DNA from 2 places in the Hominiventricola sp. genome. Region 2 is predicted to be linked to the other one. Evidence: predicted binding sites of a transcription regulator. Region 2 holds the regulator's gene; the other holds the start of a gene.
What was found. Region 2 encodes NrdR, which represses ribonucleotide reductase genes. Its sites were predicted from a motif close to CACAANATNTTGTG; they were not measured.
Positions count from the first base shown of each region.

Region 1: nrdD (anaerobic ribonucleoside-triphosphate reductase) is a predicted target of NrdR. The motif match lies at 1,194-1,207, and genes of this name have one in related genera.

Region 1 is NZ_DBLYVB010000030.1:1,677-17,217, forward strand. Features, by position in the region: gene asnS (asparagine--tRNA ligase) at 1-573, shown strand, start outside; gene ACZMB2_RS12785 (metal-sensing transcriptional repressor) at 594-1,007, shown strand; gene nrdD (anaerobic ribonucleoside-triphosphate reductase) at 1,219-3,354, shown strand; gene ACZMB2_RS12795 (DNA gyrase/topoisomerase IV subunit B) at 3,432-5,354, shown strand; gene ACZMB2_RS12800 (DNA gyrase/topoisomerase IV subunit A) at 5,367-7,607, shown strand; gene ACZMB2_RS12805 (HAD family hydrolase) at 7,629-8,297, shown strand; gene ACZMB2_RS12810 (sigma-70 family RNA polymerase sigma factor) at 8,432-8,944, shown strand; gene ACZMB2_RS12815 (RsiV family protein) at 8,919-9,794, shown strand; gene ACZMB2_RS12820 (RNA polymerase sigma factor) at 9,952-10,494, shown strand; gene ACZMB2_RS12825 (immunoglobulin-like domain-containing protein) at 10,491-11,471, shown strand; gene ACZMB2_RS12830 (DUF4349 domain-containing protein) at 11,484-12,437, shown strand; partial or broken gene ACZMB2_RS12835 (ribonuclease HI) at 12,899-12,997, shown strand; gene ACZMB2_RS12840 (GntR family transcriptional regulator) at 13,125-13,826, shown strand; gene ACZMB2_RS12845 (gluconokinase) at 13,994-15,409, shown strand; gene eda (bifunctional 4-hydroxy-2-oxoglutarate aldolase/2-dehydro-3-deoxy-phosphogluconate aldolase) at 15,485-15,541, shown strand, end outside.
Region 2 is NZ_DBLYVB010000001.1:303,288-318,828, forward strand. Features, by position in the region: gene ACZMB2_RS01440 (D-alanyl-D-alanine carboxypeptidase family protein) at 1-1,000, opposite strand, end outside; gene ACZMB2_RS01445 (divergent PAP2 family protein) at 1,120-1,605, opposite strand; gene rpsU (30S ribosomal protein S21) at 1,732-1,908, opposite strand; gene alaS (alanine--tRNA ligase) at 2,040-4,679, opposite strand; gene efp (elongation factor P) at 4,750-5,307, opposite strand; gene nrdR (transcriptional regulator NrdR) at 5,420-5,869, opposite strand; gene ACZMB2_RS01470 (PRC-barrel domain-containing protein) at 5,976-6,242, shown strand; gene sigG (RNA polymerase sporulation sigma factor SigG) at 6,318-7,094, shown strand; gene sigE (RNA polymerase sporulation sigma factor SigE) at 7,101-7,841, opposite strand; gene ACZMB2_RS01485 (sigma-E processing peptidase SpoIIGA) at 7,853-8,632, opposite strand; gene aroD (type I 3-dehydroquinate dehydratase) at 8,768-9,526, opposite strand; gene ACZMB2_RS01495 (quinate/shikimate dehydrogenase) at 9,549-10,418, opposite strand; gene ftsZ (cell division protein FtsZ) at 10,519-11,658, opposite strand; gene ACZMB2_RS01505 (cell division protein FtsQ/DivIB) at 11,785-12,522, opposite strand; gene murA (UDP-N-acetylglucosamine 1-carboxyvinyltransferase) at 12,546-13,829, opposite strand; gene ACZMB2_RS01515 (FtsW/RodA/SpoVE family cell cycle protein) at 13,874-14,956, opposite strand; gene mraY (phospho-N-acetylmuramoyl-pentapeptide-transferase) at 15,021-15,541, opposite strand, start outside.

The DNA.
Region 1 (15,541 bases), on a different contig from region 2:
GTGCTGGAGAATGCCCCGGAGGAGATGAATTTCTTCAATTCCTTCGTAGACAAGGGACTTCTTGACCGCCTGAATCATGTGCTGAACTCTGAGTTCGGACATGTAACCTATACAGAGGCTGTGAAGATTCTGGAAGAGAACAATGATAAATTTGATTATAAAGTATCCTGGGGATGCGATCTTCAGACTGAGCATGAGCGTTATCTGACGGAACAGGTATTCAAACGCCCGGTATTTGTAACCGATTATCCGAAAGAGATCAAGGCATTCTACATGAAAGCAAATGAAGATGGAAAGACGGTAGCTGCCATGGACTGCCTGGTTCCGGGTATCGGCGAGATCATCGGCGGAAGCCAGAGAGAGGACGACTACGACAAACTGGCAGCACGTATGGACGAGCTGGGACTTGATAAAGAGCAGTATGGTTTTTATCTGGATCTGCGTAAATATGGTTCCACCCATCATTCCGGATTCGGTCTGGGATTCGAGCGCTGCGTGATGTATCTGACTGGTATGGGCAATATCAGAGATGTGATCCCGTTCCCGAGAACCGTAAAGAATTGTGACTTATAATCCATAAGGAGGAGACAGGCATGTCAGAAGAGCATACACATACTCATGTTGCTCCAGACGGCACAGTGTATGAGCACATTCATACCCACGAGCACGAGGAGCAGGGCCATGATCATCATGAGCAGGGACATACCCATGAGCATGAACATTCGCATGCTCACGGACATACCCACACGCATGCGAATACAAAAGCAGTGCTGAACCGGCTGTCCCGTGCTATCGGGCATCTGGAATCCATCCGGAGAATGGTGGAAGAAGGAAGGGACTGCAGCGAAGTATTGATTCAGCTTTCTGCGGTAAAATCGGCGATCAATAACACCGGAAAGGTCATTTTAAAAGACCATATTGAACATTGTCTGGTGGAGGCGGTGGAATGTGGAGACATGGAAGCCATTGCCGATCTGACTGAGGCAATTGACCGGTTTATGAAATAACCGGATGCGAAAGATAAGGCGCAGCTCTCTTTGTCAAGAGGGCAGCGCTTTCTTTTTCAAGTTTGTGAAATATAGCAGAATTTCGAAAAAGATTCTTGTAGAGTTTTCAGCGTCATTGCGACTTGCATATTCGAAGTGGTTGGTATATACTTTTAATCAACATATCGATTTGATAGAGAGAAAAAACACAAGATATAGTAGGGGTGAACGGATGTTATACGTAGTCAAAAAAGACGGGACAAGAGAGATTTTTAACGTCGAAAAGATTGTGAATGCAGTGAATAAGTCTGCAGCACGTATATTATATAAATTTTCAAGAGCAGAGATTCAGTTTATCTGTGAATTTGCCCAGGAACAGGCAGAATCGCTGGGCAAGGAAAATATTGATATTCAGGATATGCACAATATCGTGGAGGGTGCTCTCGACCGTGTAAACCCGGCGGTGGCAAAGAGCTACCGGGATTACCGGAATTATAAAAAAGACTTTGTCCATATGATGGATGACGTTTATACCAAGAGCCAGTCTATTCGCTACATTGGAGATAAAAGTAATGCCAATACGGACAGTGCTCTGGTAGCTACCAAGAGAAGCCTGATCTTCAATGAGCTGAATAAGGAACTGTACCGGAAGTTTTTCATGAACCGGAACGAGCTGCAGGCCTGCAGAGACGGTTATATCTATATTCATGACCAGTCTGCACGTCTGGATACCATGAACTGCTGTCTCTTTGATATTGCAAGCGTGCTTACTGGCGGTTTTGAGATGGGTAATGTGTGGTACAACGAGCCAAAGACCCTGGATACCGCATTCGATGTCATGGGAGACATTATTTTAAGTACCGCAGCCCAGCAGTACGGCGGATTTACCGTGCCGGAAGTGGATAAGGTGCTGGCACCCTATGCAGAGAAGAGCTATAAGAAATACAGGGAAGAATTCCTGAAATATACCGATCCGTCATGGGAAGGCACAGAGGAAAAGGCAGAAGAATATGCCATGAACAAAGTCCGCCGTGATTTTGATCAGGGATGGCAGGGAATTGAATACAAACTGAACACTGTTGGTTCTTCCAGAGGAGATTATCCCTTCGTGACCGTGACCATGGGTCTTGGACAGGAACGATTCGCAAAAATGTGTAATATTTCCCTCCTTCAGGTGCATCAGGGAGGACAGGGCAAACCGGGCAATAAAAAACCGGTATTGTTCCCGAAGATCGTATTCCTCTATGATGAGGCTATTCACGGAAAAGGCGGATGCTGCGAAGACGTCTTTGAAGCAGGACTGGAGTGTTCCTCTAAGACCATGTACCCGGACTGGCTGTCCATGAGCGGAGAGGGTTATATCTCTGAAATGTACCAGAAATACGGCAGAGTCATCAGTCCTATGGGATGCCGTGCATTCTTAAGTCCCTGGTACGAGAGAGGCGGCATGAAGCCGGCGGATGAAAATGATAAGCCGATTTTCGTGGGACGTTTCAATATTGGTGCAGTCAGCCTTCATCTGCCGATGATTCTGGCTCAGTCCCGTTCTGAGAACCGGGATTTCTATGAAGTGCTGGACTACTATCTGGAGATGATCCGAAACCTTCATATCCGCACTTATGATTATCTGGGTGAGATGAGAGCATCCACCAACCCGCTGGCTTACTGCGAGGGTGGTTTCTACGGCGGACACTTAAAGCCGGGTGATAAGATTAAGCCTCTTCTGAAACCTATGACCGCTTCCTTTGGCATCACTGCCCTTAATGAGCTGCAGGAGCTGTACAATGGAAAATCCATCCGTGAGGATGGAGAGTTTGCCCTGGAGGTTATGAGATACATTAACAAGAAGGTCAACGAGTACAAGGAGGAGGACGGTATTCTCTATGCGATCTACGGAACCCCGGCAGAGAGCCTGTGTGGCCTGCAGATTGAACAGTTCCGTAAGAAATACGGTATCGTGGAAAATGTATCTGACCGCCCGTATGTGAGCAACAGTTTCCACTGCCATGTAACGGAAAATATGACGCCTATCGAGAAACAGGACAAAGAAGGACGGTTCTGGGAGCTGTGCAATGGCGGAAAGATCCAGTATGTCCGTTATCCGGTAGGATATAATAAAGAAGCCATCCGTACTCTGGTGCGGAGAGCCATGAAGAAAGGGTTTTATGAAGGCGTGAACCTGTCTCTGGCCTACTGCGATGACTGTGGGTATCAGGAACTGGATATGGAGGTCTGCCCGAAATGCGGAAGCAGGAATCTGACCAAGATCGACCGCATGAACGGATATCTGTCCTATTCCAGAGTAAAAGGTGACACCCGCCTCAACAAAGCGAAGATGGCGGAAATCGCAGAACGTGTTTCCATGTAAATAATGTAAAATTTCAGTAACTGCCGCAGATCGATATCCTTCTGCGGCTCTGCTGTGTTATAAAGGAGTAGAAAAATATGGCAAAAAGCAGCACCTATGATGCGGACAGTATCTCTGTCCTGGAGGGACTGGAAGCAGTTCGGAAGCGTCCCGGTATGTACATCGGAAGTGTTTCTACCAAAGGCTTGAATCATCTCATTTACGAGATTGTAGATAATTCAGTGGATGAACATCTGGCAGGCTTCTGCAGCCAGATCGAGGTGTATCTGGAAAAGGATGGTTCCTGCACGGTGGCAGATAACGGCCGGGGAATTCCGGTAGGCATGCATGCGAAGGGAATGTCAGCAGAACGTCTGGTATTTACGACACTTCATGCAGGCGGAAAATTTGATGATTCCGTATATAAGACTAGCGGTGGACTTCATGGAGTAGGTTCTTCGGTGGTCAATGCTCTGTCCACCTATCTGGATATTGAAGTATCCAGGGACGGTTATATCCATCATGACCATTATGAAAGAGGAAATCCAACGATTGAACTGATCAATGGCCTGCTTCCGACCATCGGAAAGACAAGAAAGACCGGAACAAAGATTAACTTTCTGCCGGATCCGGAGATTTTTGAAAAAACTCGTTTTAAGGCAGAGGAAGTCAAGAGCCGCATGCATGAGACGGCCTATTTGAATCCGGAACTGACCATCATTTTCGAAGACCGGAGAGGTTCGGAAGTAGAACATATCGTATACCATGAGCCGGACGGGCTGGTAGGATTTGTAAAGGATCTGAATAAATCTCAGGAAGCACTTCATGATGTGGTCTATTTCAAGGGGGAGAGTGACGGCATCACTGTGGAAGCAGCATTTCAGTATGTGAATGAGTTCCATGAAAATGTTCTTGGATTCTGCAACAATATTTACAATGCAGAGGGCGGTACCCATATTACGGGATTTAAGACGGTTTTTACCACTGTGATCAACTCCTATGCCAGAGAACTGGGGGTCTTGAAAGACAAAGATGTGAACTTTACCGGAGCAGATGTCAGAAATGGTATGACGGCAGTCATCTCCATCAAACATCCGGCACCCAGGTTTGAGGGACAGACCAAGACAAAGCTTGATAATCAGGATGCATCCAAGGCCACGGCAAAAGTGACGGGAGAAGAGATTCAGCGGTATTTTGACCGGAATCTGGAGACCTTGAAGACGGTCATTGGCTGCGCTGAGAAGGCAGCGAAGATCAGGAAGACAGAGGAACGTGCAAAAACCAACCTTCTGACCAAACAGAAATTTTCCTTTGATTCCAATGGAAAGCTGGCCAACTGTGAGAGCCGGGATGCTTCCAAATGCGAGATTTTTATCGTGGAGGGAGATTCGGCAGGCGGTTCTGCCAAGACGGCAAGAAACCGGACCTATCAGGCCATTCTTCCCATCCGCGGTAAGATTCTGAACGTGGAGAAGGCAAGTATCGACAAGGTGTTGGCCAATGCGGAGATCAAGACCATGATCAATGCCTTTGGCTGCGGATTTTCCGAAGGATACGGAAATGACTTCGACATTACGAAGCTTCGTTATGACAAAATTATTATTATGGCCGATGCGGACGTGGACGGCGCCCATATCAGTACGCTGCTTTTAACCTTGTTCTACCGCTTTATGCCGGAATTGATCTATGAGGGACATGTGTACATTGCCATGCCGCCCCTTTATAAAGCCATGCCATCGAGAGGCAAGGAAGAATACCTCTATGATGACAAGGCCCTGGAAAAATACAGAAAGAAACATACCGGTGCGTTTACCCTGCAGCGATACAAAGGTCTCGGTGAGATGGACGCTTCCCAGCTGTGGGAGACGACCATGGATCCGGAGCACAGAAGACTCCGCCTGGTGGAGATCGAGGATGCCAGACTGGCTGCCTCTGTAACAGAGATGTTGATGGGAACTGAAGTGCCGCCAAGACGGAAATTTATTTATGACAATGCGGTTGACGCAGAGCTGGATGTGTAAGGAGGACTTTTCATGAGTGAAGAAATGATTATCAAAACAGAATATTCTGACATCATGCAGAAGTCCTATATCGACTATGCCATGAGTGTCATTGTAGCCCGCGCTCTGCCGGATGTGCGGGATGGTTTAAAACCGGTACAAAGAAGAACTCTCTACGATATGCATGAGCTGGGCATCCGCAGTGACCGCCCCTACCGTAAATGTGCCCGTATCGTCGGCGATACCATGGGTAAATACCATCCCCACGGAGACAGCTCCATCTATGAAGCGCTGGTTGTGATGAGCCAGGATTTCAAGAAAGGACTGCCTCTCATTGACGGCCATGGAAATTTTGGTTCCATCGAGGGAGATGGTGCCGCAGCAATGCGATATACAGAAGCACGTCTTCAGAAAGTCAGCGAGGAAGCCCTGCTGGCAGACCTTGATAAAGACATTGTGGATTTTGTGCCGAACTTTGATGAAACAGAGAAAGAGCCAGGAGTGCTTCCGGCGAGAATTCCCCATCTTCTCATCAATGGGGCCGAGGGAATCGCAGTTGGTATGTCCACCAGCATCCCGTCTCATAATTTAAGAGAAACCATCGATGCCATGGAAGCGTATATGAAGAACCCGGAACTGACCGTGGAAGATCTGCTCACGATCATGCCGGGACCGGATTTCCCCACAGGCGGCATCGTGGTAAATAAAGACGAGCTTCCGGAGATTTACCGGACCGGTGCAGGAAAAATCAAGATCCGAGGTCGTGTTGAAGTGGAGAAACTAAAAGGCGGGAAAGAGCAGCTGGTGATTACGGAGATTCCCTACACCATGATTGGAGCCAATATCGGAAAGTTCTTAAACGATATCGGAAGCCTTGTGGAGAGCAAAACGACTACAGACATCGTGGATATTACCAACCAGTCTTCCAAGGAAGGTATCCGGATCGTTCTGGAACTGAAAAAGGGCGCTGACACGGAGCAGCTCACGAACATGCTCTATAAGAAAACAAGGCTGGAAGATACGTTTGGTGTGAATATGCTGGCAGTTGCAGACGGAAGACCAGAGACACTGGGTCTGACCCAGATCTTCGATCAAGTCATTGACTTCCAGTTTGAGCTGAACACGAGAAAATATAAAACTCTGTTAAATAAAGAGCTGGATAAGAAAGAAATTCAGGAAGGCCTCATTAAGGCCTGTGATGTGATTGATCTGATCATTGAGATTTTACGGGGCAGCCGGGATCTGAAGATGGCGAAAGGCTGTCTCATGAGCGGTGCGACGGAAGGAATCCGTTTTAAATCAGAGCAGTCAAAAGTGCAGGCAGAGAAACTTCGTTTCACGGAACGTCAGGCAACGGCGATTCTGGAAATGCGGCTCTATAAACTCATTGGTCTGGAGATCGAGGCTCTCATGAAAGAACATGATCAGACCATGAAAAATATTGCCCGCTATTCCGAGATCCTCAATAACTACGACGAGATGCAGAAAGTGATCATTGCAGATCTGGAACGTTATAAGAAATCCTATGGAGAAGAACGGAAGACAGACATTGTCAACGCCCAGGCAGCTGTCTATGTGGAGAAGAAGATCGAGGAGATGCCGGTGGTATTTCTTATGGACCGCTTCGGCTACTGCAGAACCGTGGATACAGCCACCTATGAGAGAAATAAAGAGGCTGCCGACAGTGAGAGCCGGTATGTACTCACCTGCCGCAATACGGACCGACTCTGTCTCTTTACGGACACCGGAAAAATGTATACGGCAAAAGTACAGGAGCTGCCCTATGGAAAATTCCGTGACAAGGCATTTCCGATTGATAATTACAGTAATTTTGACAGTGCACAGGAACGGATTGTCTGCGTGAGCAGCATGGAGGATCTGATTCTTGGCACCATGCTTTTTGTAACCAAATACGGCATGACCAAGACTGTCAGTGGTTATGAATATGATGTGCGTACCAGAACCAGTATGGCCACTAAGTTAAATGAAGGAGACGAAGTGCTCTATGCCGGACTGGTGGGAGATCACACCCAGCTGGTGCTCCAGTCTGCGGAGGGATTTTTCCTGCGGTTCCCTGTAGAAGAAATCCCGGAGAAGAAGAAGGCAGCCATCGGTGTACGTGCCATGAAGCTGTCTGCCAAAGATCATCTGGAAGAGGTGTATGCATTGGCAGATGGAGAAGAACGGAACATTCTTTATAAAGAAAAAGAGGTGGCACTGCAGAAACTGAAAAATGGAAGCCGGGACCAGAAAGGAACAAAGATCCGGGTATAAGCTTCCAGAAGGAGAAAAAGAGTGGGAACATACAGAACCTATGAGAATATCAAAGCAGTCATTCTGGATATGGACGGAACATTACTGGATACGGTGCTGGATATGCTGGAAGCCGTTAACCATGCCATGGATATGGCCGGACATCCCAGAATTACCTATAAAGAGTTTCAACCGCTGACTGGCGGAGGAGTCCGTGATATTTACAAAGCGCTTCTGGCGGATCGGACACCGGAAATGCGTGAGCAGGCGGTGCAGACTCATCTGACCTGGTACCGTACTCACTGCGCAGATAAAACCTGCTTTTATCCAGGAATGAAAGAGATGCTGATGGAATTGAGCAGACGCGGCCTGAAGCTTGCCATTATTACCAATAAAGTGGAGCGAAATGCATTGAAGATCGCTGATCATTTCTGCTCAGATATTCCCTTTGCAGAAGTATGGGGAAATAATGATGTCCGTCCATTAAAGCCAGACCCGCAGGTAGGCTATATGGCATGCGAAGCACTTCAGGTAAAACCGGAGGAAGTGCTTTACGTGGGAGATGGTGATACGGACATGAAATTTGCAAAAGCCATGGGCTTTGGCGCTGTTGCAGCCTGCTGGGGTTACACAGACCGGGAGATCCTTCAGAAAAATGGCGCGGAAGTATTGCTGGAAAAACCATTGGATTTATTAGAACTTTTAGCTTAAATACTGATATAGCAAAATCAAAATGTTCGGATTTTTTAGGAAAGAAAAATCAGGGCATTTTTTATAAAACTTTGAAACTTTTCTCAACCAGATGTGGTCTAATAGATAAAAGAAAATGAAAGGAGGAGATAAATATGAAAGCTTCAGAAAAAGAGGCTCTTGTGCATGAGTGTCTGATAAAGAATTATGAAAAATATTATAGAATGGCTTACAGCTATGTATTCTGTGAGCAGGATGCGATGGATATCGTTCAGGAAGGTGCTTATCGGGCAATCCTGAAAAGTGATCTTTTAAAACAGCCGGAATATGTGGATACCTGGATTTGTAAAATTGTGATAAATGAGGCATTGCGCTTCTTAAAGAAAAATAAACTGACATCCGTGGATATGGAAAGTTTACCGGAACAGGGTCAGGAAGACCAGGTGGAAGATATTGATCTTCAGAGAGCCCTTGATAAACTGGATGAGCAGGAAAGAGCGATTGTAGTGCTTCGTTATTTTGAAGAAGAGAAGATCGATAACATTGGAAAAATCATGGAACTTAATGTAAATACAGTGAAGAGCAGACTCTATCGGGCTATGGATAAATTAAAAAAATATATGGAAACAGGAGGGGTGGAATATGGGAAACTGGAAAAAGGAGTATGAGGAAATTAAAGTGCCTGAGAATATGAAAGAACGGATGGAAGCATCTATAGAGAGAGCCAAAATGGAAAAGAGAAAAGTAAAAAAAGTAAAATTGTGGAAAACATGTGCAAGTGCAGCAGCGGTACTGGCCATTGTGCTGGTTCTTCCCAATACGAGCCAGACAGCAGCGGCAGCCATGCAGCAGATTCCGCTTCTGGGAAATTTGTTTAAAATCACAACCATAAGAGAATATCAGGTGGATGAAGAACGGAATATGGCCAATGTAAAAGTGCCGCAGGTGGAAACGCAGAATACCGGAGATGGAGAAGCTGCAGATCAGGGTACTGTAGAACAGGCAAAAGCGACCGTAGATGCCATCAATTTTGATATTGAGGAAGAAACCAACAAGCTTATTGATGAGTTCAAAGAGAGTATGAAAAATGAAGAAGGTTATCAGGATATTTATATCGACAGTAAGGTTCTGACAGACAATGACAGACTTTTCTCTCTGGAACTCATTCTCTATCAGGGAGCTGGCAGTGGTTATGAGCAGCACAAACATTACACGGTAGATAAATTGACCGGAAAAGAGCTGACCCTCAAAGATCTGTGCGGAGACGATTATGTGAATACTATCAGCGAAGAAGTAAAGGAGCAGATGAGAGCGCAGATGGCAGCAGACGAAACCGTGAAGTACTGGCTGGATGATCCGGATGTACCGGAGTGGAATTTCGATAAGATCGCAGAAGATCAGGATTTCTACGTAAATGCAGAAGGCCATGTGGTAATCTGCTTCAACGAGTATGACGTAGCACCGGGTTCCATGGGATGTGTGGAATTTATCATGCCCCAGACGGTAACTTTGGATTAAAAATGAATCAACATGTTGTGAAAGCCGGGTTTTTGAAAAAAGAACCCGGCTTTAGGAATATTTAAGAGAAATTCAGAAGATTTTCCGGAAGAAGTGTAGTAAAATAAAAAATAATTACGTTTCTATTTATGTAAATGCATTTACCGGAGGATACGATATGTTTTTCTTTCTGACACTTCTGGAAGATCCGGAGGAACAACAGAAATTTACAGAGATTTATTACCAGTACCGGCATTTTCTGTGGTATGTGGCAAATCAGAAGCTGCAGGATGCCCATCTCGCAGAGGACGCGGTGCAGGAGACTTTTCTGGCGTTGACCAGGCATCTTGACAAAGTAGAGGAAGTTCACAGTGACCGAACCCGGAATTTTCTGGCAACCATTGTGCGAAGTAAAGCAGTGGATATTCTGCGGAAGAAGCTGCCGGAGTCGGAACTTCCGGAAGCATATGGAGAAAAGCAGAGCGGCGGTGATATGCTGGATCAGTATCTGACGAAGGAAAATTATCACCGGCTGGTATCCTGTGTCCTGGAATTGGACGATACATACCGTACTGTATTTGAATACAAATTTATGTACCAGATGTCGGATGCGGAGATTGGGGATGTGCTGGGAATCTCAGCGAAAAATGTGAATATCCGATATTTCCGGGCAAGGAAAAAACTGCAGGACATGATCAGAAAGGAGGTGCAGAAAGCTTGAGCAGGCAGGAAGAGAAGAAAGCAGAGGCAGAAAAATTACTGACCCGTGTACTAGAAGAATGCCTGGATGAAGATTTAAGTTTTGTGCCTCCGGAACGGGAAATCGCAAGAAGCCACACCTTTTCAGAATCGTTTGAAGAAAAGATGGATCAGCTGTTGAATGACGGGGAAGAGGCGGCGCGAAAAGGAAAAGAAAGGGAGATCCGCAGACATTTCTCGCCGCGGTATGGACAGATGGCAGCAACCGTACTGATTTTTCTGGTGGCAGGATTCCTGGTATGGAACGTAAAAGATCTGTTTCATTCAGAAATTGCTTCAGAAAGTGCGAAGACGGAAACCGCTATGGATACTTCTGCTTATGATGATGCTATGTTAGAAGAGAGTGCAGCAGAAGACGAGGAAGAAGTCATGACAACGGAAGAAAGTGCAGAAGCGGCGGCGCAGGAAGAAGCGGCAGCGGATCAGGCGGATGCCGGAGCGAAAGAGATCTCGCCGCTGGAAGAAGAGTGGAGTAAAGGAGAGATTAATGACCCGTCTCAGGAAGGTGTGTCTTATTGCGGTAAGCTGATTTATCCGGCAGTGCAGCAGGACGTTCCTGAACATCTGGAGGAAGTGACCACGCTTGTCAACTGTCCGGTACAGGATGAAGAGAATACGACGATGGTGCTGACCATTGGAAATACCAGCGAAAATGCGGTGCGTTATCTGGATGGTTATGACATCGAAGTGCAGATTGGATCTACCTGGTATGTCATTCCACACAAACAGTATGAACAGCGAACCTGGAAAAATCTGGAAGGGAAAATGGCGATCGATATGGAAATCAATCTGTCAGATTTTGATATTGACTATGGCGCGCAGGAATACCGGGTGATTGCTTATGTAGATGGTCAGCAGGTAAGTGCAGAATTTACATTTGAGGAAGTATTTGCAGAAAAAATGGAAGAACAGGAGGCAGCGGAAGCCTCCGGACAGTAAAGGAGGGATTGTATGAAGAAGAGAGTATTGGCGTTTTTACTGGCAGGCATGATGTTATTAGCGGCAGGCTGTGGCAGCAAGTCCATGATGACGACGGAAAGTGCTGTTTCGAAAAGCAGTGCTGCCATGGACACGGCTTATGCGGGCAGTCAGTATGATGCGAGTATGACAGAAGATGCCTATGAAGAAACTGCCATGGACAGTGGAAGTGGTGTTACCTCGGAAAATGGACTGGAGTCTACAGTTGAGAACGGACGGAAACTGATTCGTACCATTTATCTGTCCTTACAGACCACGGAATTTGATTCGGTATTAAGCGATTTAAGCGCAAAAACTACAGAGCTGGGCGGTTATATTGAAAATTCCTCGATCAGTGGTAATAGCTATTATTATAAGAGTACCAGGTATGCAAGCTACACCATCCGGATTCCGTCAGATCAGCTGGATCAGTTTGTGGATATCGTGGGTGAACTCGGAAACGTAACCCAGAAAAATGAATCTGTAGAGGATGTAACTCTCCAGTATGTGGATGTGGAAAGCCGGAAGAAAGCACTGGAGACCGAGCAGGAGCGACTGCTGGAACTACTTTCCCAGGCGGAAAATATGGAAGATCTGCTGGCCATTGAGAGCAAGCTTTCTGATGTCCGGTATGAACTGGAAAATTACGGAAGCCAGCTTCGCATGCTGGATAACCAGATTGATTACAGTACCGTCAACGTGGATGTGGATGAAGTGGAACGGGTTACCGATACGGGAGAGAAGAGTTTCTTCGGAGAAATCAAAGACCGGTTTGGCGACAGCCTTTATACCGTGGGCAGAGATATGAGGGGATTCGTTATCGTGATACTTGGTTCCCTGCCAATCCTCATCGTCTGGGCGGTGATCATTATAGTAGTGGTACTGGCAGTGAAGAAGATCCGGAAGAGACGGAAGCAGAAGAAGGAAGAACAGAAAAAAGAAGAATAGGCAGGAATAATAGAAATGGGGGCTGCGGTTTAAAACTGCAGTCCCTTTTTACATTTGCAAACCATGCCCCGCAATGGTATAATACCCTGACTTTTGCAGCTAAATGGATATAAAACACCCGTTAAACCCAGTAAATACAGGGCTTGGCGGGTTTTCTGCTTTGTCAGATTTTCATGGTGTTTTTTCTACTTTTTGGTCTTTGCTAAAACTTTTTTAATTTCCCCCAGAGTACGGATACGTTTTCCAAAATCAATATCTGTAGGAACGTTTAATATATACATCTTTGTTATTTACACTGCCTGTGATTGAAATATACAAATGTGACACCTCCTTGTGACATCATATATATCATACAACAAAGCGTATAAAAGCGCACGTATAATTTCGGAAAATTTGACAAAAAAATACAGGCTTTATAAGACCGGCAGTGATTTTTCTAATATTTAACTGTCAAACTCCCGAAGGGCCATGCAGGGCATGCATACAACGAGCGGTGCGACCATCTGGCCACCTCGGCGGCAGATGGGGAGGAGCTTCCGGCGGATCCCGGCATGTCATGATTTTTTGAAATGTTAGCAGAAAATAAAAAGATGATGACATAAAATGCAAGGGAATGGTTGCTGATTTTATGAATTTTATGGTACATTATAGAAAAGTAGTATTGAAAGAAATGGAGACAGAAAAGAAATGGCAAGTGGAAAGATAGAAAACGGAAAAGAAACGCTGGTGGATACCATCTATGAGCAGATCCGAAGGGACATTGTGGGGCATGTGCTTTTGCCGGGACAGAAGCTCAAGACGAAGGAGCTGTCTGCCCGTTACGGCGTCAGTGAGACACCGGTGAAGCTGGCACTGAACCGACTCTGCACGGAGCACGTCATTGACAATTATCCGAGACAGGGCATGAAGGTACATGAGTTTTCTCCGGATGAAGCAGGAGAGATTTTTGATATCCGCAGGATGATGGATCTCTACTATGCAAAAGAAGTCATCGATACAGTGGCCAGCAACCGGATCTTCCAGGAAGAGATGCGAAAGAATGTGGAAGAACATCTGGAGATTGTGGCGGATATCGGTGAAAATGCTTCCCTGGAGCAGTATCTGAAAAATTACATGTATGACTATAAGTTCCATGAATTATATCTGAAATGTACTGGCAACCGGAAGATTCTGGATGTTTACAAGAGCATCAATCCTTTCGTATATTCCAATTATGTGTTCCAGAGGCAGTCCCGGGAGAAGGATGTGGCCGGGGTGATGGAGCACCGTCAGATGCTGGATGCTATCTGTGAAAAGGATGAACAGGCGCTGAAGATCGCCATCAATATCCATTATAATAACACAAAGAAGACGATCATGCGGGTGTTGAAGGTGGAAAAAATGTTTTGATATACAGTGCTTGTATAATCTGTTTAAAATCAAGAAAATTGAACAGATTCTGTTGACAGAATGCCCAAAACAATTCTATAATAAAATTGAGTTTGATAAAGAAAAAATTTTTTTTAAAGAATAAAAAATATTATAAATTAAAATGATTGTAGAAAGGTTGAGGGAATATGAACATTTTGGTATTGGAAGCCAGTACCACATCAGCCAAGGCGATGCTGTATGATACAGACACCGGAAAATTTGATGTGAAATCGCGGGCGTACACCGGTAACTACGAAGATGTGACGATGCACAAGGCGGATAATGTCTATGAACAGATGATCGCTTTGGGAAGAGAAGTGGCAGCGGGCCATGAGATTTCCATGATTTCTCTGAGCGGTACCTGGCACAGCCTGTTCCTGTGCGATCAGGATATGAAGCCTGTGACACCGGTCTATCTGTGGTCCTACACCGGGGCTGCGGAGGTGTGTAAGGAACTCCGGGAAGATCCGGAGTATGTAAAATGGTTTTACAATAAGACCGGATGTATGGTCAATGCCATCTATCCGTTCTTTAAGCTGCTTCTTCTGAAAAAGAAGGGCTATGATTTAAGCAGGCATTATATATTCGGGCAGGGTACATACAACAACTACCGGATGACCGGTAAGCGGATCATCACCGAGTGCCTGGCTTCTGGAACAGGACTTCTGAATACCCATACGAAAAAGTATGATCCGGAGATCCTGAAAGAGGCAGGCATCACCGAGGATCAGCTTTCTGAGGTGATCGATTATAAGCATACGTATCCGTTGACGGCGGAGGCGGCAGCGGCGCTGGGTGTGAAGCCGGGTATCCCGGTTGTTCCCACCAGCTCCGACGGAGGCCTGAACCAGGTGGGTGTGGGTGCTTCCGTGGAGGGGGTAATGACCTTTTCTGTCGGAACGAGCGGTGCCATCCGTCTGACGACCGCACAGCCGGTACTGCCGGATCAGCCCAGCACCTGGTGCTACATGTCCCCCAAGGCATGGTTAAGCGGCGCAGCCACCAACGGCTGCTGCAATTGCATCGACTGGTATAAGGATCACGCCTTTGGTCAGGATGTTTCCTATGGAGAGATCGAGAAGGGCATCACCGACCGGGAGACGAACCCGGTATTCCTGCCGTTTCTGTTCGGTGAGCGCTGCCCCGGCTGGAATGATGAGAGAAAGGGCGGTTTTCTGGAGATCCTGCCGAAACACAAGGCCAATGATCTCTATCTGGCAGTACAGGAGGGTGTTCTTTTCAACCTGTACCACTGCTACAAGATGCTGACAAAGGTGAATGAACCGCCAAAACGGATCAAGTTTTCCGGCGGTATCCTGCATTCCCCGGCATGGGCACAGATGTGTGCAGATATTTTCCAGAAGGATCTGGAGGTGGATGACAACGAGCAGGGCTCACTGCTTGGCGGTGCAGTACTGGCTATGGAGCTGGCTGGTGTGATCGGTGATGTACGGGATTTTGACCCCGCACCGGCGAAGATCATTCATCCAAACCCGGAGATGGCAGATTTTTATGAGAAGAAATTCGAGAGATACCTGAAATGCTATGAAGCAGGCTGCTGATGGGGCAAATGTTTCATTACGGGTAATATTTTAATTAATATAAACCAATAAAAAATCAAATGGAGGAAGAGAAAAATGGATGTAAACAAGAAAATCGAAGAGCTGAAACTGGTTCCTGTTGTGGTACTTCAG
Region 2 (15,541 bases):
ATTCATCTGCATATTGAAGTTCGACCTGTCCCTCTACGCCTCCTTTTACCGGGATTTTCGGTAAAGCAACCCTGTTCTCATCCGTATAAAGGCTGCAGCAGGCAAACCCGCTGTTCAAAAGTGTCACCGCATCCTGAAAACGGCTTTTGCTGTCTGCACCGCCCATAATCACAGCAACCAGCTCAATATTCTCTTTTTTGGCACTGGCAGACACACAGAATCCCGCCACGCTGGTATAACCAGTCTTCAGGCCGGTCGCATATTCATACTGCCGGATCAGTTTATTGGTGTTAGTCAATCCAAATTCAAAGGATCCTCTTGCTGTCTGGTGGGTAATATTTTCCATCCAGATCGTACAATATTCGTGAATCTGCGGGTGATTTCGTAAAAGCTCCCGGGACATAAGTGCCACATCCCTGGCCGTTGTCAAATGTTCCTCTGCATCCAAACCGCAGCAGTTAACAAAATGGGAATTTGACATGCCCAATTCTTCCGCCCGGGCATTCATTTGTTTTACAAAATCCCCCTCACTGCCGCTGATATGCTCTGCCATGGCCACGCATGCATCATTGGCGCTCGCTACTGCAATACATTTCAGAAGGGTCTCAACCGTCTGTTTTTCATACGGTTCCAGATATACCTGAGAACCACCCATGGATGCCGCATGTTCCGATACCGTCACCATATCAGACAGCGCAATTTTCCCATCCTCCAGTGCTTCCAGAATGAGAAGAAGGGTCATAATTTTCGTCACACTGGCCGGATGGACTTTCTCATCCGCTGCTTTTTCCATCAGTACCGTTCCTGTGGAAACTTCCATCAAAAGCGCATGGGGTGCCGACACCTCTGCCGCCACCTGATTTAATTCCCGGTCTTCCTGTGTCCGGCTTTCCTCCGGTACCTCCGTCTCTTCCTGCTTCTGATCTTCCGCCGCCCATACAGCTGTAGGCTTTAATACCAGAAGCAATATCATCAGATATGCTGCCGCCCGCTTCCACATTTTCAGAGTATCACCTCATAGTTCTTTTACTCTATGTGTAGTAAAAAAGCAGAAAAATATGCATAAAGTAAGCCGGAAAACCTTTTTGATTTTCCGGCTTCGGTCATCTTCTATTTATATTACATAAGCATCAGACAGGCCACACAGATTCCCAAAATACATCCTGCTGCAACCTGCAGCGGTGTGTGTCCAACAAATTCTTTCAGACTTGCTTCCCAGAACTCGTACATCTTATCGTTTTTCTTAAAGGCTTCCACGAATCCTTCGGTACGGAAAAAATCGATCATTTCATTTAGGATCTTGCCCTGTTTTCCAGTCTCCATACGGACGCCCATGGCATCATGCATGACAATAATTGCCATCATGCAGGCAATCGCAAACTCAAAGCCGCCAAACCCATAAAGAATTCCTGCTGATGTGGCCATGGCACTGACAGTCGCCGAATGAGCACTTGGCATACCTCCATCCCCGACCATGCGCTCCCAACGGATCTCCCTGTGGAGCATTGCATAAATCATTGTTTTCAGCACCTGGGCAATGGCCCAGCCTGAAATTCCGCAGACCAACACTTTGTTATTGGTCAGCGCTGTAAAAAAGTCCCCCATTCTTTTGCTCCTGTACTTTTCTTGATTGGCTTTATAAATAAAAATCTCTATTACGAAATTCTCTGCCGGCAGCGCATTAACTAAGAAATGCCTTGACTTTACAGTCAAGGCATCACTGCACAATCCTTAATTATATTTACGCTTTCTAGCTGCTTCGGATTTTTTCTTACGCTTTACGCTCGGCTTCTCGTAATGCTCTCTCTTACGAATCTCCTGCTGGATTCCAGCCTTTGCACAGTTTCTTTTGAAACGACGCAATGCGCTATCCAAAGTCTCGTTCTCTTTAACGATTACATTTGACATAGTATCACACCTAACCTCCCTCCAGTTGTGTATTGTGCAGAATACAACTGTCTGGGTATTTTATTGCACTGCTAAAATTATATGCACCTTATCCCGTTTTGTCAACAGTTTTTTCTGTTTTTTTGCATTTTTTATTTAATCTGGCTTTCTACTACTTTTGCAGCCTCTTTAATGGCATCATCTACACCGGCCGGATTCTTTCCTCCTGCCTGTGCCATACCCGGACGTCCACCACCGCCGCCACCTACCAGTGCGGCAATTGCTTTGATCAGGTTGCCTGCATGAGCGCCTTTCTTCTGGGCCTCATCAGTGGCGGTTGCCATCAGGTTTACTTTACCATCATTGACAGATGCCAGTACAACCACACCTTCGCCAAGCTTCTCTTTCAGCTGATCACCTAAGTCGCGCAGACCATTCATATCCACACCTTCCAGTTTCGCAGCCAGAAGTTTGACCCCTTTAATCTCCTGCACCTGATTCATAACATCGCCAAGTGCATCTTTGGCAGCTTTGCTCTTCAAAGCATCATTCTCTGCCTGCAGGGATTTGATCTCGCTGTACAGATGTTCGATCTTCTCACATACAGACTGGGGAGCGGTCTTCAGAAGTTTTGCTGCTTTTGCAAGCTCTTCTTCCTGCTCTTTATAATATTTGAATACGCCGTCACCGGTCAGTGCCTCAATACGACGTACACCTGCTGCGATGCCGGACTCGGATACCAGTTTAAATGCAGTAATTGCACTGGTATTTGCTACATGAGTACCACCACACAGCTCTTTAGAGAAATCTCCCATGGATACTACACGTACCTTCTCAGAGTATTTCTCATCAAATAATGCCATTGCACCGCTCTTTTTTGCTTCCTCGATGTCCATAACCTGAGTCGTTACCGGAAGAGCTTCCTGAATCTTCTCATTGACCAGTTTCTCTACCTCTGCAATCTCCTCAGCAGTCATCGGCTGGAAGTGAGCAAAGTCAAAACGAAGTCTGTCCGGAGTTACCAGGGAACCTTTCTGCTCAACATGGCTTCCCAGAACAGTCTTCAGTGCTTTCTGCAGCAGATGAGTTGCACTGTGGTTCTTGGAAGTGCCTGCACGGCCTGCAGCGTCTACTTTCAGAGTAACCACATCGCCGGTCTTGATCATGCCTTTGGTCATACGTCCTACATGGCCGATCTTACCACCCAGCAGTTTGATGGTATCCTCTACCTGGAACTGCGCGTCGCCAAAGGTAATGATACCTTTATCTCCTTCCTGACCACCCATGGTAGCATAGAACGGAGTCTTCTCCGTGAAGATGGTTCCTACCTGACCGTCAGTCAGTGCTTCCACGATCTCCGCATCCGTGGTCAGAACGGTTACTTTGGATTCGTCAGTCAGGCGGTCATATCCGGTGAATTCACTGGTAACAGCTGCATCGATCTCATCATATACGGTCGCATCTGCTCCCATGTAGTTGGTCACCTCACGGGCAGAACGGGCCTTAGTACGCTGCTCTTCCATGCATGCTTTAAATCCGTCTTCGTCAATAGCGAAACCTTTTTCCTCCAGGATCTCTTTTGTCAGATCCAGTGGGAATCCGTAAGTATCGTATAATTTGAATGCATTCTCTCCAGACAGAGTCTTCTCACCGGCTGTCTTCATCTCCTCTTCCAGCTGTGCCAGAATGGAAAGTCCCTGGTCGATGGTCTTGTTGAACTTATCTTCTTCCTGATTCAGAACTTTAAAAATGAACTCTTTCTTTTCTTCCAGCTCCGGATATCCGTCTTTAGATCCCTCAATCACGGTCTCAGACAGTTTTGCAAGGAATTTTCCTTCAATTCCAAGAAGACGTCCGTGACGTGCTGCACGGCGGATCAGACGGCGGAGTACATAACCGCGTCCCTCATTGCTCGGCATGATACCATCGGAAATCATGAAAGTTGCGGAACGGATATGATCGGTAATCAGACGGATAGAGACGTCTTTTACATCATCCTTATGATATTCACAGTGTGCAAACTCACATACTTTATCTCTCAGTGCACGAACCGTATCTACATCGAAAATGGAATCTACGTCCTGAACAACGCTTGCCAGACGCTCCAGACCCATACCGGTATCGATATTCTTCTGTACCAGCTCCGTGTAGTTGTTGTGTCCGTCATTATCGAACTGGGTGAATACGTTGTTCCAGATCTCCATGTAACGGTCACAGTCACATCCTACGGTACAGCCCGGTTTGCCGCAGCCGTATTTTTCTCCACGGTCATAGTAAATCTCAGAGCAGGGACCGCAGGGGCCTGCGCCATGCTCCCAGAAGTTATCTTCTTTGCCGAATTTGAAAATGCGGTCTTTGGGAATACCGATCTCTTTATTCCAGATGTCAAATGCTTCATCATCCTCCAGATATACAGACGGATATAATCTCTGCGGATCCAGTCCGACCACCTCAGTCAGGAATTCCCAGGACCAGTGAATTGCTTCATCTTTAAAATAATCTCCAAAAGAAAAGTTACCAAGCATTTCAAAAAAGGTACCGTGACGTGCGGTCTTTCCTACATTCTCGATATCACCTGTACGGATACATTTCTGGCAGGTGGTTACCCGTCGTCTCGGCGGGATCTCTGCTCCTGTAAAGTAAGGCTTCAGAGGTGCCATACCAGAGTTAATCAGAAGAAGGCTCTTATCGTTATGCGGAACGAGTGAAAAGCTCTTCATTTTCAGATGGCCTTTGCTCTCGAAGAAATCCAGAAACATTCTCCGGAGCTCGTTTACGCCGTATTCTTTCACTTTCTTTTCCTCCTGTCAAAAGACCCGGATTCTCATCCAGGTCTTTCAGAAAATTCTTTCTCAGTTTTCCTTATACACGGGACAGATATTCACCGGTTCTGGTGTCAATCTTAATCTTGTTGCCCTGCTCTACGAACAGCGGTACGTTTACAACTGCTCCAGTCTCTACAGTTGCAGGTTTAGTAGCACCTGTAGCAGTATCACCTTTGAATCCCGGCTCAGTATCAATAATCTCAAGCTCTACAAACAGCGGAGCCTCTACTGCAAATACATTTCCGTTATGAGAACAGATCTTAACCATCTCGTTCTCTTTTACGAACTTCAGGGAATCTCCAACATCATCGCTGTTCAGTGCGATCTGGTCGAAAGTCTCTACGTTCATGAAATGATACAGATCTCCATCACTGTACAGATACTGCATGTCTACACGGTCAATACGTGCTGCCGGGAATTTCTCAGTCGGACGGAAAGTCTTCTCAACCACACCGCCGTTGATGATATTCTTAAGCTTGGTTCTTACGAATGCAGCACCTTTACCCGGTTTTACATGCTGGAACTCCAAAATCTGATAAACGTTGCCCTCGATCTCAAGGGTAACACCATTTCTAAAATCTCCTGCTGAAATCATTATGTTCGTCCTCCTTATGTTACAAAGGGGATAGCACAATCCCCTCACTTTAACTCATTTTATAATACTTCCACGATCATTTCAACTATTTTATAAGAATTTTTTTCATATTCTATTCCAAAATCTTCTTTAATTCATCCATAAACGTGTTTACATCCTTGAATTCTCTGTAAACAGATGCAAAACGCACATAAGCAACGGAATCCAGGTCCTTTAATTTTTCCATGACCAGCTCCCCAATCTTCTCACTGGAAATCTCCCGCTCTTCTTTATTAAAAATGCACGCCTCCACGTCATCCACCATGGCTTCGATCTGGGCTGTGGAAATGGGACGCTTGTGACAGGCCCGAAATACACCGCCTTCTATCTTAGAACGGTCATAGGTTTCCCGGTTATTGTCCTTCTTAATCACAATCATGGGAATCGTCTCCACTTTTTCATAAGTGGTAAACCGCTTGTGGCATTCATCGCATTCTCTTCTGCGTCGAATGGAATCTCCGTCATCCGCAGGTCTTGAGTCAATGACTCTGGTGTTATCTTTTCCGCAAAACGGACATTTCATGTGAGAATCCCTCCTTTTTTCTTTCGTCCAGTATATACCAGAAACCAAGAGAATGTCAACGAACGCCAGCGCATAAACTGACACTAAAAACAAGGTTTTGATCTCCATGCATTTTTGTGAATTAAAAGAAAAAGATGTCATAAACCGCTGCGACTGCAAACGGCTGGGAAGAGTCAGTGACCTGGTTCTGGATCCAAAAAACGGCTGCATCTGTGCCATCGTGGTGCCAGGACCTTTTCGCCTCTGCGGACTTCTGGGACCAGATCAGGAATATGTCATTCCATGGAAAAAAATCTGTCAGATCGGTCCCGATATCATTTTGGTGGAAGTCTGCATAGAAGAAATACTCGCCCCAAGAAAATTCTGGCATTAACCCAATTCTTTTGCATAACCATATGGTTTTGGGAAATCCTTTTTAACAAACCCGAAACTTGCAGGAGGCGGTCCCATGGTTATGAATAAAGTGGAAATCTGCGGAGTCAACACATCAAGACTTCCGCTTCTCACCAATGAAGAAAAAACACTTTTATTTGAGCGAATTAAGAAAGGGGATAAAGAAGCCCGTGAACTGTACATCAAAGGAAATCTCCGTCTGGTCTTAAGCGTTATCAGACGCTTCTCCTCCAGTAACGAAAATGCGGACGATCTTTTTCAAATCGGATGCATTGGGCTTATGAAGGCCATTGATAATTTTGACTGCACGCTGGATGTGCGCTTTTCTACTTATGCAGTACCCATGATCATAGGTGAGATCCGGCGGTATCTTCGGGATAATAACAGCATCCGGGTCAGTCGCTCCCTCCGGGATATCGCCTACAAAGCCATTTATACGCGAGAGATGCTTTCCCGGGAATCCTCGCAGGAACCCACTATTCAGCAGATTGCCGAAGCCATTGACATTCCTGCTGAAGAGATTGTCTACGCTCTGGATGCCATACAAAGTCCCATCAGTCTTTATGATCCGGTCTACACGGAAGGCGGTGATACTCTGTATGTGATGGATCAGATCAGTGACAAGAAAAATAAAGAAGAAAACTGGGTACAGAATCTTTCCCTGACGGAAGCTATGAAAAAGCTTACCCCCAGGGAACACCATATTATCAATCTTCGCTTTTTTGAAGGCCGAACTCAGATGGAAGTTGCCGAAGAAATCCATATTTCCCAGGCCCAGGTGAGCCGTCTGGAAAAAAATGCCCTAAAAACCATGCGCGGTTATTTAAAATAATCCATTTTACTCGTATTTTACAATTTCCTTTTTCAGACGGCTGATGATCTTTTTCTCCAGTCTTGAAATATAGGACTGGGAAATTCCCATAAGGTCTGCCACTTCCTTCTGAGTCATTTCCCGTCCTGCCGGCTGGTTCAATCCGAAACGGAGTTCAATAATCTTTTTTTCTCTTCCGGACAGTTTCTCCAAAGCTTTCCGCAGAAGTTTCCGCTCTACTTCATTTTCCAGATCGCGGTAAATAATGTCTGCATCTGTTCCCAGAATATCTGATAGCAAAAGCTCATTGCCATCCCAGTCCACATTCAACGGTTCATCAATGGACACTTCCATCCTTATTTTGCTGTTCCGGCGCAGATACATAAGAATCTCATTTTCAATACATCTGGAGGCATAGGTAGCCAGCTTGATATTTTTATTTCTATTAAAGGTATTGATGGCTTTAATAAGACCGATCGTTCCAATGGAAATCAGATCTTCCACACCCACTCCGGTATTCTCAAATTTTTTGGCAATGTAGACAACCAGACGAAGATTATGCTCAATGAGTGAGGCTTTCGCCTGGGCTTCCTGCTCCGTCTCCAACCCCATAATCGCCCGGCTTTCTTCCTCTGCATTAAACGGCGCCGGAAGGATCTCCGCGCCCCCTATATAATGGATTTCCCCTTTCTGTGCAAAAAACATGCTTCTGAGTTTCGGTGCTACTTTCAACTGAATCTGATTGGGTATGGTAACTTTGATGATCATATTGCCTCCTCTTACGAGGGGAGCAGGTCTCTGTGAAGCAGAAGCTGGCAGGAGCCGATCTTCTCCGGCATGCAGGCCACCTCTGGCCGTTCAATCCGAATCTGTTCTTCCGGACCGCCAATTTCCATGGCATCCAGTATGTACACATCCAGAACTCCTTCCCGGTCAATGGTCCGGTAAGGAATCTTCCGTGGAATCCGTTTCTGTTCCCTGCCTGCCAGCAGCTGTTCCATACAGCTCTGTTCCAGAATACTGACTGGTTTTCCGTTAAACGGATCGTACAATCCATTTCCCGTATCATACCAGGCATGCACCTGAATTCTCCTGACACCGCAGTACAGCATGGTCTCCTTTGAAAGACTGGCTTTCTTTCTTCGGCTTCTGAGAAATCCTTCCAGAATCAGCAATATCACTGCACTTATCCCTTCTGCCAGCCAAATGTGTGTTCCGCCAAAAGGATCCAGCATTTTCAGGAATCGTAAGATACCGCCCAGTGCAAATCCTTCCAGATAAAGCCCCACCGCTGCCAGCAGAAACCTTTTTTTCCCAGGCAGTCCAATGGCTGTCATAGCCGCAGAAAGCACCAGCATGCAAAAGAAATACGCAGCACTGCTCAGAGCCGCAGAATATACAGTCATAACGCAGGCTCCCCCACTTCCTAACACAGCCGACAGGAGAATCCGCCGGAATATGACCGGCAGCCTGCAGCACCATGCCGTGAGTAATAGCAGGATGATATTCATCCACAGATTTTCCAGAAACAGAAGATCCACATCTACTTCATAGTACACTTGCTTCCCTCTTTCTTATGGTTGCCACCATTATAGGAGGAAGGCTTCTGAAATTTTGTCGTTTACTGTTAAGATATGGACTGGATTACCGCCAGAAAATGACAAAGAAAAGCCGCCGGAAAATCCGGCGACTAATTATGACAGGATATTCAGAAATTCATTCATCTTTTCCACCGGAATCTGTCCCGGTGCAGATATATCTCCCACTGCTGCAAAGGTAATGGCTGATCCGGTCACCCCCCCGCTGATCCGGCTTATGATTCCCGTTTTTCCCATGGACATGGTAATCACCGGAATTTCCAGCGTTTCTGATGCAGTCAGCGTTACCTGCAGGAGGTTCAAAACATCCTGCGGACATCCCGGCATCACAGCCAGCTTTGCCACTGCCGCTCCCATCTCTTCCATACGTTTCAAACGGCGCAGCATTTCCTCCGATGCCGGAGTTGCCACAAAATCATGATTGGATGCAATCGTATGTACTCCCAGTTCTTCCAGTTTTCGAATATGGTTTTCCGTCCGGGTTTCATCCATAAAAGCCTCCACATCTACCAGATCTGCAAAACCACAGGCTGCTGCCCGTTCGTTAAGCTGATAGTACGTCTCCTTATCTATGGTCCTCTGCCCGCCTTCCCCGGCGCTTCGGAACGTATAAAGAATTGCCTGGGATTTCAGAATTTGTCGAAGCATGGCAAGAATCTCTTCCAGCTTTCCCTCTGTAAAGATTTCCTCATAGAAATCCGCACGCCATTCTACTACTTCCACTGGAAGTTTGCTGATCTCTTCCGCTTTTTCCCGGATAGTTTCTTTCGTCTCTGCTACAATGGGCACGCAGATCTTCGGCCTTCCCTCGCCCATAACCGTTCCGCTTGGCCCCAGTCCAAATGTTCGTTTCATGTGTTGTTCCTCCCGGTATGATTTAGGTAAAATACTTTTCTTTCACAAGACCGATAGGCATTTCTTTGCCGGTCCACAGGGTAAATGCATAGGCTCCCTGATAGAGCAGCATGTACATACCGTTAAAGAACGGGCATCCCACGCTCTCTGCCATGGAAAGGAGCTTGGTCTTCCGGGGATTATAAATAACATCTGATACAATCAACTCCGGATGAAGGAATCCCGGATCCGGAACCAGACAATCATCCTCATGAGGACTCATACCTACAGAAGAAGCATTAACCAGAATTCCACTTTCTCCGATACTCTTTCGCATCTGTACTTCGTCTGCCAGTTCAAACATCTGAATTTTGCAGTCAGTTGCTGCATTGACGCGATTCACCACTTTCTCCGTCTCTCCCCAGGAATGACCTTTTCTGGCGATGACATCAACGGCCGATACCCCGTCCAGTGCCGCCTGGGCAATAATGGAAGCCGCCGCTCCCCCTGTTCCCAGAATGGTCATCTTCTTGCCGATAATGTTAAATCCGGCATCTTCCACCGCCCGCATATAACCTTTTCCATCGGTATTGTATCCGGTCAGCACACCATTCTCCTGTACCACCGTGTTCACGGCTCCAATGAGTTCCGCTTCTTTGGAACGAATATTCACACGCTCAAACATGCTCCGTTTGTGCGGCATGGTACAGTTCCATCCTCTTGCATTCATGACAATCAGGCCGTCCACTGCCGTTTCGAATTCTTCCGGAGGCACATCAAAAGCCAGATATACATAATCCAGCCCATGATACCGGAAAGATTCATTATGCATGGCCGGAGACACGCTGTGTGCCACCGGACTGCCTAAAAGGCAGGTCAATCCTGTATGTCCTGTAATTGGTACTCCATTCATGGTTTGTTTCCTCCATATAAAAATAACCGCCTATGGAAAGGGATACAGCACGTATTCTTGCCATAGACGGTCCGCTGTTTTTCACAACTTTTCCGTAAACTTATCTGTTTTTCTGGAAGAACTGCGGAATCTTGATCTCCTGCTCTTCCACAGTGCTCTCCGGTTTCTTGAAGCTCTTCAGCCCAGGAAGCGGCTGCATGGTCATTTTCTGTTTTACTGCTGCAGTCGGTACGGTCCCTGTACCTGCTGCCGGCTTCTGTGCTGCTGCCGGACGATATCCCGGAAGAACGGATTTCGTACCACTCTCCTGCAGACCGGTTGCAATGACTGTAATGCTGACTTCATCTGTGTTGGTTGCATCGTACATAGCTCCAAAGATAACGTTCGCATCCTCGCCTACCTGCTCCTGTACGTAGCTTGCCGCATCATTGGCATCAATCAGGGAAATATCACCGGATACATTGATGATAACATGGCTTGCACCTGCAATCGTAGTCTCAAGCAGCGGGCTGGTAATTGCCTGTTTTACAGCCTCCAGTGCCTTATCATCACCTCTTGCGGTACCAATACCAATATGAGCAATGCCCTTGTCAGTCATGACCGTCTGAACATCTGCAAAATCCAGATTGATCAGTGCCGGCAGATTAATCAGATCCGTAATACCCTGTACTGCCTGCTGCAGTACTTCATCTGCCTTTTTCAGTGCTTCCGGCATAGTAGTTCTGCGATCTACGATCTCCAAAAGTTTGTCATTCGGAATAACAATCAGGGTATCCACTGCTTCTTTCAGCTTTTCTATACCCATAAGTGCGTTATTCATACGCTGTTTTGCTTCAAAACGAAACGGTTTCGTTACCACGCCGACTGTCAGAATTCCCATCTCTTTTGCCGCTCTTGCAAGTACCGGGGTTGCTCCGGTACCGGTACCGCCACCCATACCGCAGGTAACAAATACCATATCTGCACCCTGAATTGCCTCTTTCAGCTCTTCGATGCTCTCTTCTGCAGCCTTCTCGCCGATCTCAGGCTTTGCGCCAGCGCCCAGACCTTTGGTCAGTTTATCACCAATCTGAATCGCTGTCGGAGCTTTGCAAAGCTTCAGTGCCTGCTTGTCCGTATTGACTCCAATAAACTCGACTCCGCCAATCTGTTCCTCTACCATTCTATTTACAGCATTATTACCTGCTCCGCCCACACCTACAACGATGATACGCGCAGCAGATTCCATTTCATTCGTCATGATTTCCAACAAGGTCAAATCCTCCTTCAAACACGGTATCCCACGCAATCTTACAATATATCATAGCTTTTTTTATGTAAATAAGCAACCATAAATTTGATTTTTTTTGCATGAATTCTCTTTTTTTTACTTGGATGCTTCCAATGAAATGTGAGTACTCTCATCGGTATAATTTTCCATATGCAAAGTTCCCGATTTTCCTTCCAGATCTGCCTCCAGTTTTTTCAGCCGTGATACTTTTTCATCCAAATAATCCCCTGTTCCCAATGCCACTGTCACATCTTCCAGTTTCAAATACAACTCCGAACCGTTTCCAAACCGTATTTCATCCGGATTCAAATCATACTTGTCCAACAGTTGAGTAATTCTCAAAATGGTCTGGAAAATCTCCGGATCCTTTACGGTCAGCGCCTGATGCATGGTAAGGCTGTCAAATGAAAGTCCTTTGATCATAGGGACTCCATCCATGACCTGGTCAGAGCTTTCTACCACGATACCATCTTTATCAAAATACACATTTTTTCCCAGATACTGCACATACCCTACAATGTTTTTCTCATAAACCCGGATCGTAATACTGCTGGGGGAATCGATCTTTACTTCGAAGGTATCAATAAACGGGATCTCCGGATGTTCCATGTAATTGTAACGAATGTAGAGATACAGTGTATTCCGCTGCAGTCCTTCTCCTACAATAAAATCTGCCACCTGTTCTTTTGTATAATATTCATTTCCGGTAATGGTCACTTCCCGTACCCGAAAAACGCCAAACACGGACAAAAGCAGCACCACAACCACCGCCAGTACTGCCCCTGCCAGTATCATTCCTTTCCAATATCTCTTTTCTGATCTGTTTCCTGCCATGTTTTTTCCTTCAATCACTTAGGTTATGAGTAGTTTACCACAACTCCCAGATTTTTTAAATCCCCACATAAATCTTCATAGCCCCGTTGTACAAATTCCATTCCACTAACCGAACTTACCCCTTCCGCGGCCAGAGCCGCCATAACAAGGGCTGCGCCACCTCTTAATTCTTTTGCTTCCAGGTCTGCACCGTAAAAAGTTTTCACCCCTTCGATGAGGGCAAAAGCTCCTCCCGCCTGAATATTCGCTCCCATTTTCTGAAGCTCCGGCACCACCTGAAAGCGTGCTTCAAAAATTTTCTCTTCCAGAAAACTGAAACCGGTCGATTTTCCAAGCACTGCCATAAGCACTGACTGAAGATCCGTTGGGAACCCTGGAAATGGAGCTGTTGTCAGATAGGAAACCGGACGGACCGAACGGTTCATATTTACGGATATCCAGTGATTGCCCGGATCAGTCTCCACATCCGCCCCAAGTTCTTCCAAAAGTTCCGGTAATGTTCCCAGATGATTCACCTGAACATTCAGAAGCCTTGTCTCTCCACCTGTAAGCACTGTCCCCAAAAGATACGTACCTGCCACAATCCGGTCAGACGGAACAATATACTCTGCCGCATAGAGTGTATCCCTTCCCTCCACGGAAATGACCGGCGTTCCATCCCCTTGAATACGGGCTCCCATTTTTCTGAGAAATTCTGCCAGTTCCACAATCTCTGGTTCCATGGCCGCTCCATGAATCATGGTCTGCCCCTTTGCCGTCACTGCAGCCAGCAGAATATTCTCCGTAGCTCCTACGCTTGGAAAATCAAGATAGATTTCTGCCCCCTGAAGATTCTCTGCACGTCCGCAAAGAGTATGTTCTTTTCGTTCAAATACCGCTCCCAGCTGCTCCATTCCCTTTAAATGCAAATCAATGGGTCTCCTGCCAATGGTACAGCCGCCAGGATAGGGAATTTCCACCTGATGCATACTGCCAAGGATACTTCCCAACAGATTAACGGTGGAACGCATCTTTCCCGCGCCTTTCCCTTCGATCTTCCATTTTTCTGCATCTCTGGTATCAAGAATCAACATGTGGCCTTCTCTTTTTACTTTGCAGCCAGTCTCTTCCAACAGCTCCAGCATATGTTCCACATCCGTAATTCTGGGACAGTGATGCAGAATGAACACTCCTTTTCCCAGAAGCGTGGCCGCCAGAATCGGGAGTACCGCATTTTTTGACCCCTGCACCAGCAATTCCCCCTGCATTCTCTGAGGTCCTCTGACATACAGTTTTTCTTCACCCACATCCATATCCTCCGGACCCATCAACAGGTCAGCTGCTATATACTATGATATGCACCATCTGCCTGTCAATGTTCCTTTTTCATCTCTCTGGACACACTTAGCACAAGCCCCATTTCCATCAGCAGAAAGACCACCGAAGTACCACCGTAACTGATGAGCGGCAGCGTAATGCCCGTGTTGGGAATGGTGTTGGTGACCACCGCAATATTTAAAATAACCTGAATCATAATGTGTCCCATGACACCGGTCACCAGTAAAGTACCAGACAGGTCCTGGATGTGGGTGGCAATGACCATCAATCTCCAGATCAGAAATCCAAACAGCAAAATAACACCACAGGCTCCTGCAAGCCCCAGCTCTTCACAGATAATCGAAAAAATCATGTCGTTCTGGGCTTCCGGCACAAATCCCAGTTTCTGCATACTTTTCCCCAGTCCCACACCGAAAATACCGCCGGAGCCGATGGCATAGAGTCCCTGCATCGTCTGATAACCTTTTTCATAGAGCTCCGGATTTCTCCAGATGGCAATCCGTTCCAGCCGGTAGGATTCTACACTTAAAAAAATTCCGGCAAACACGATTCCCAAGAGCCCCAGCCCGATAAACGGAAGAAACTTCGGATTTGCCACAAATACAAGAATCACTGCAATACCAAGAATAATAATTGCGGTACTCAAATTGTTAGTCCCAACCAGCCCCGCAATAGGAAGAACCGACGCGATGGTCAGGAACATCTGCTTCCAGGATTTCATCTGCTTTTCCTTCCGGCTGATAAGAAAGGACAGCAGCAATACCACCGTAAGCTTCGCGAATTCCGACGGTTGAAAAGAAAACGGCCCCAGAGAAAGCCATCTTCTGGAACCGTTATATGCATCTCCAATAAACAACACTGCTGTGGAAAGTGCGAGAGACAATCCATAAACAGGAACTGCCAGCCGGATCAGCCGCCGGTAATCTGCAAGAGAAGTCAGATACATGACCATCCAGCCAATACTGGTGGCAAAAAACTGCTTTTTTAAATAATAGGCAGGGTCTGCGAATTTGACCCTGCCATTATATACACTCGTGCTATAGAGCATCACCAGTCCGAAAATGGTAAGCGCCAGAATCAGGAGCAGCAGTCCCTTATCGACTTTTTGCTTATCCATGCCTTCCGCCTTTCGCAAAAAGGAATTCTCTAACCAGTTTATGCATCTTTTTTTCTTTCAGAACTTAAATTCCTGCCAGTGCTACCAGGCAGCACAACGCAGTAATAATCGAAAACACCGTCACTACACGGGTCTCAGACCAGCCGCATTTTTCGAAATGATGATGAATAGGTGCCATCTTGAAAAACCGTTTTCCATGAGTCACCTTAAAATAAGTCACCTGAATCATAACAGAGAGCACTTCTACCAGATAGATAATACCTACCAGCAGAAGAAACAGCGGCATATTCATCATATAAGCTGTGGATGCTACAAATCCTCCCAATGCCAGAGAACCGGTATCTCCCATGAACACGCTGGCCGGATACACGTTAAAGAGCAGGAATCCAAGAAGACCTCCCACAACCGCAAGGGTAATCGGCGCAATGCCTGCATTGGTTCCCAACGCTACCACCGAGAAAAACACTGCAACCATCACGGTTACACTGGCAGCCAGTCCGTCCAGTCCATCCGTAAAGTTAGTTCCATTTACCGTTCCAATGACAACAAAGAACAGAAGCGGAATGGATAACCATCCGGGATTCA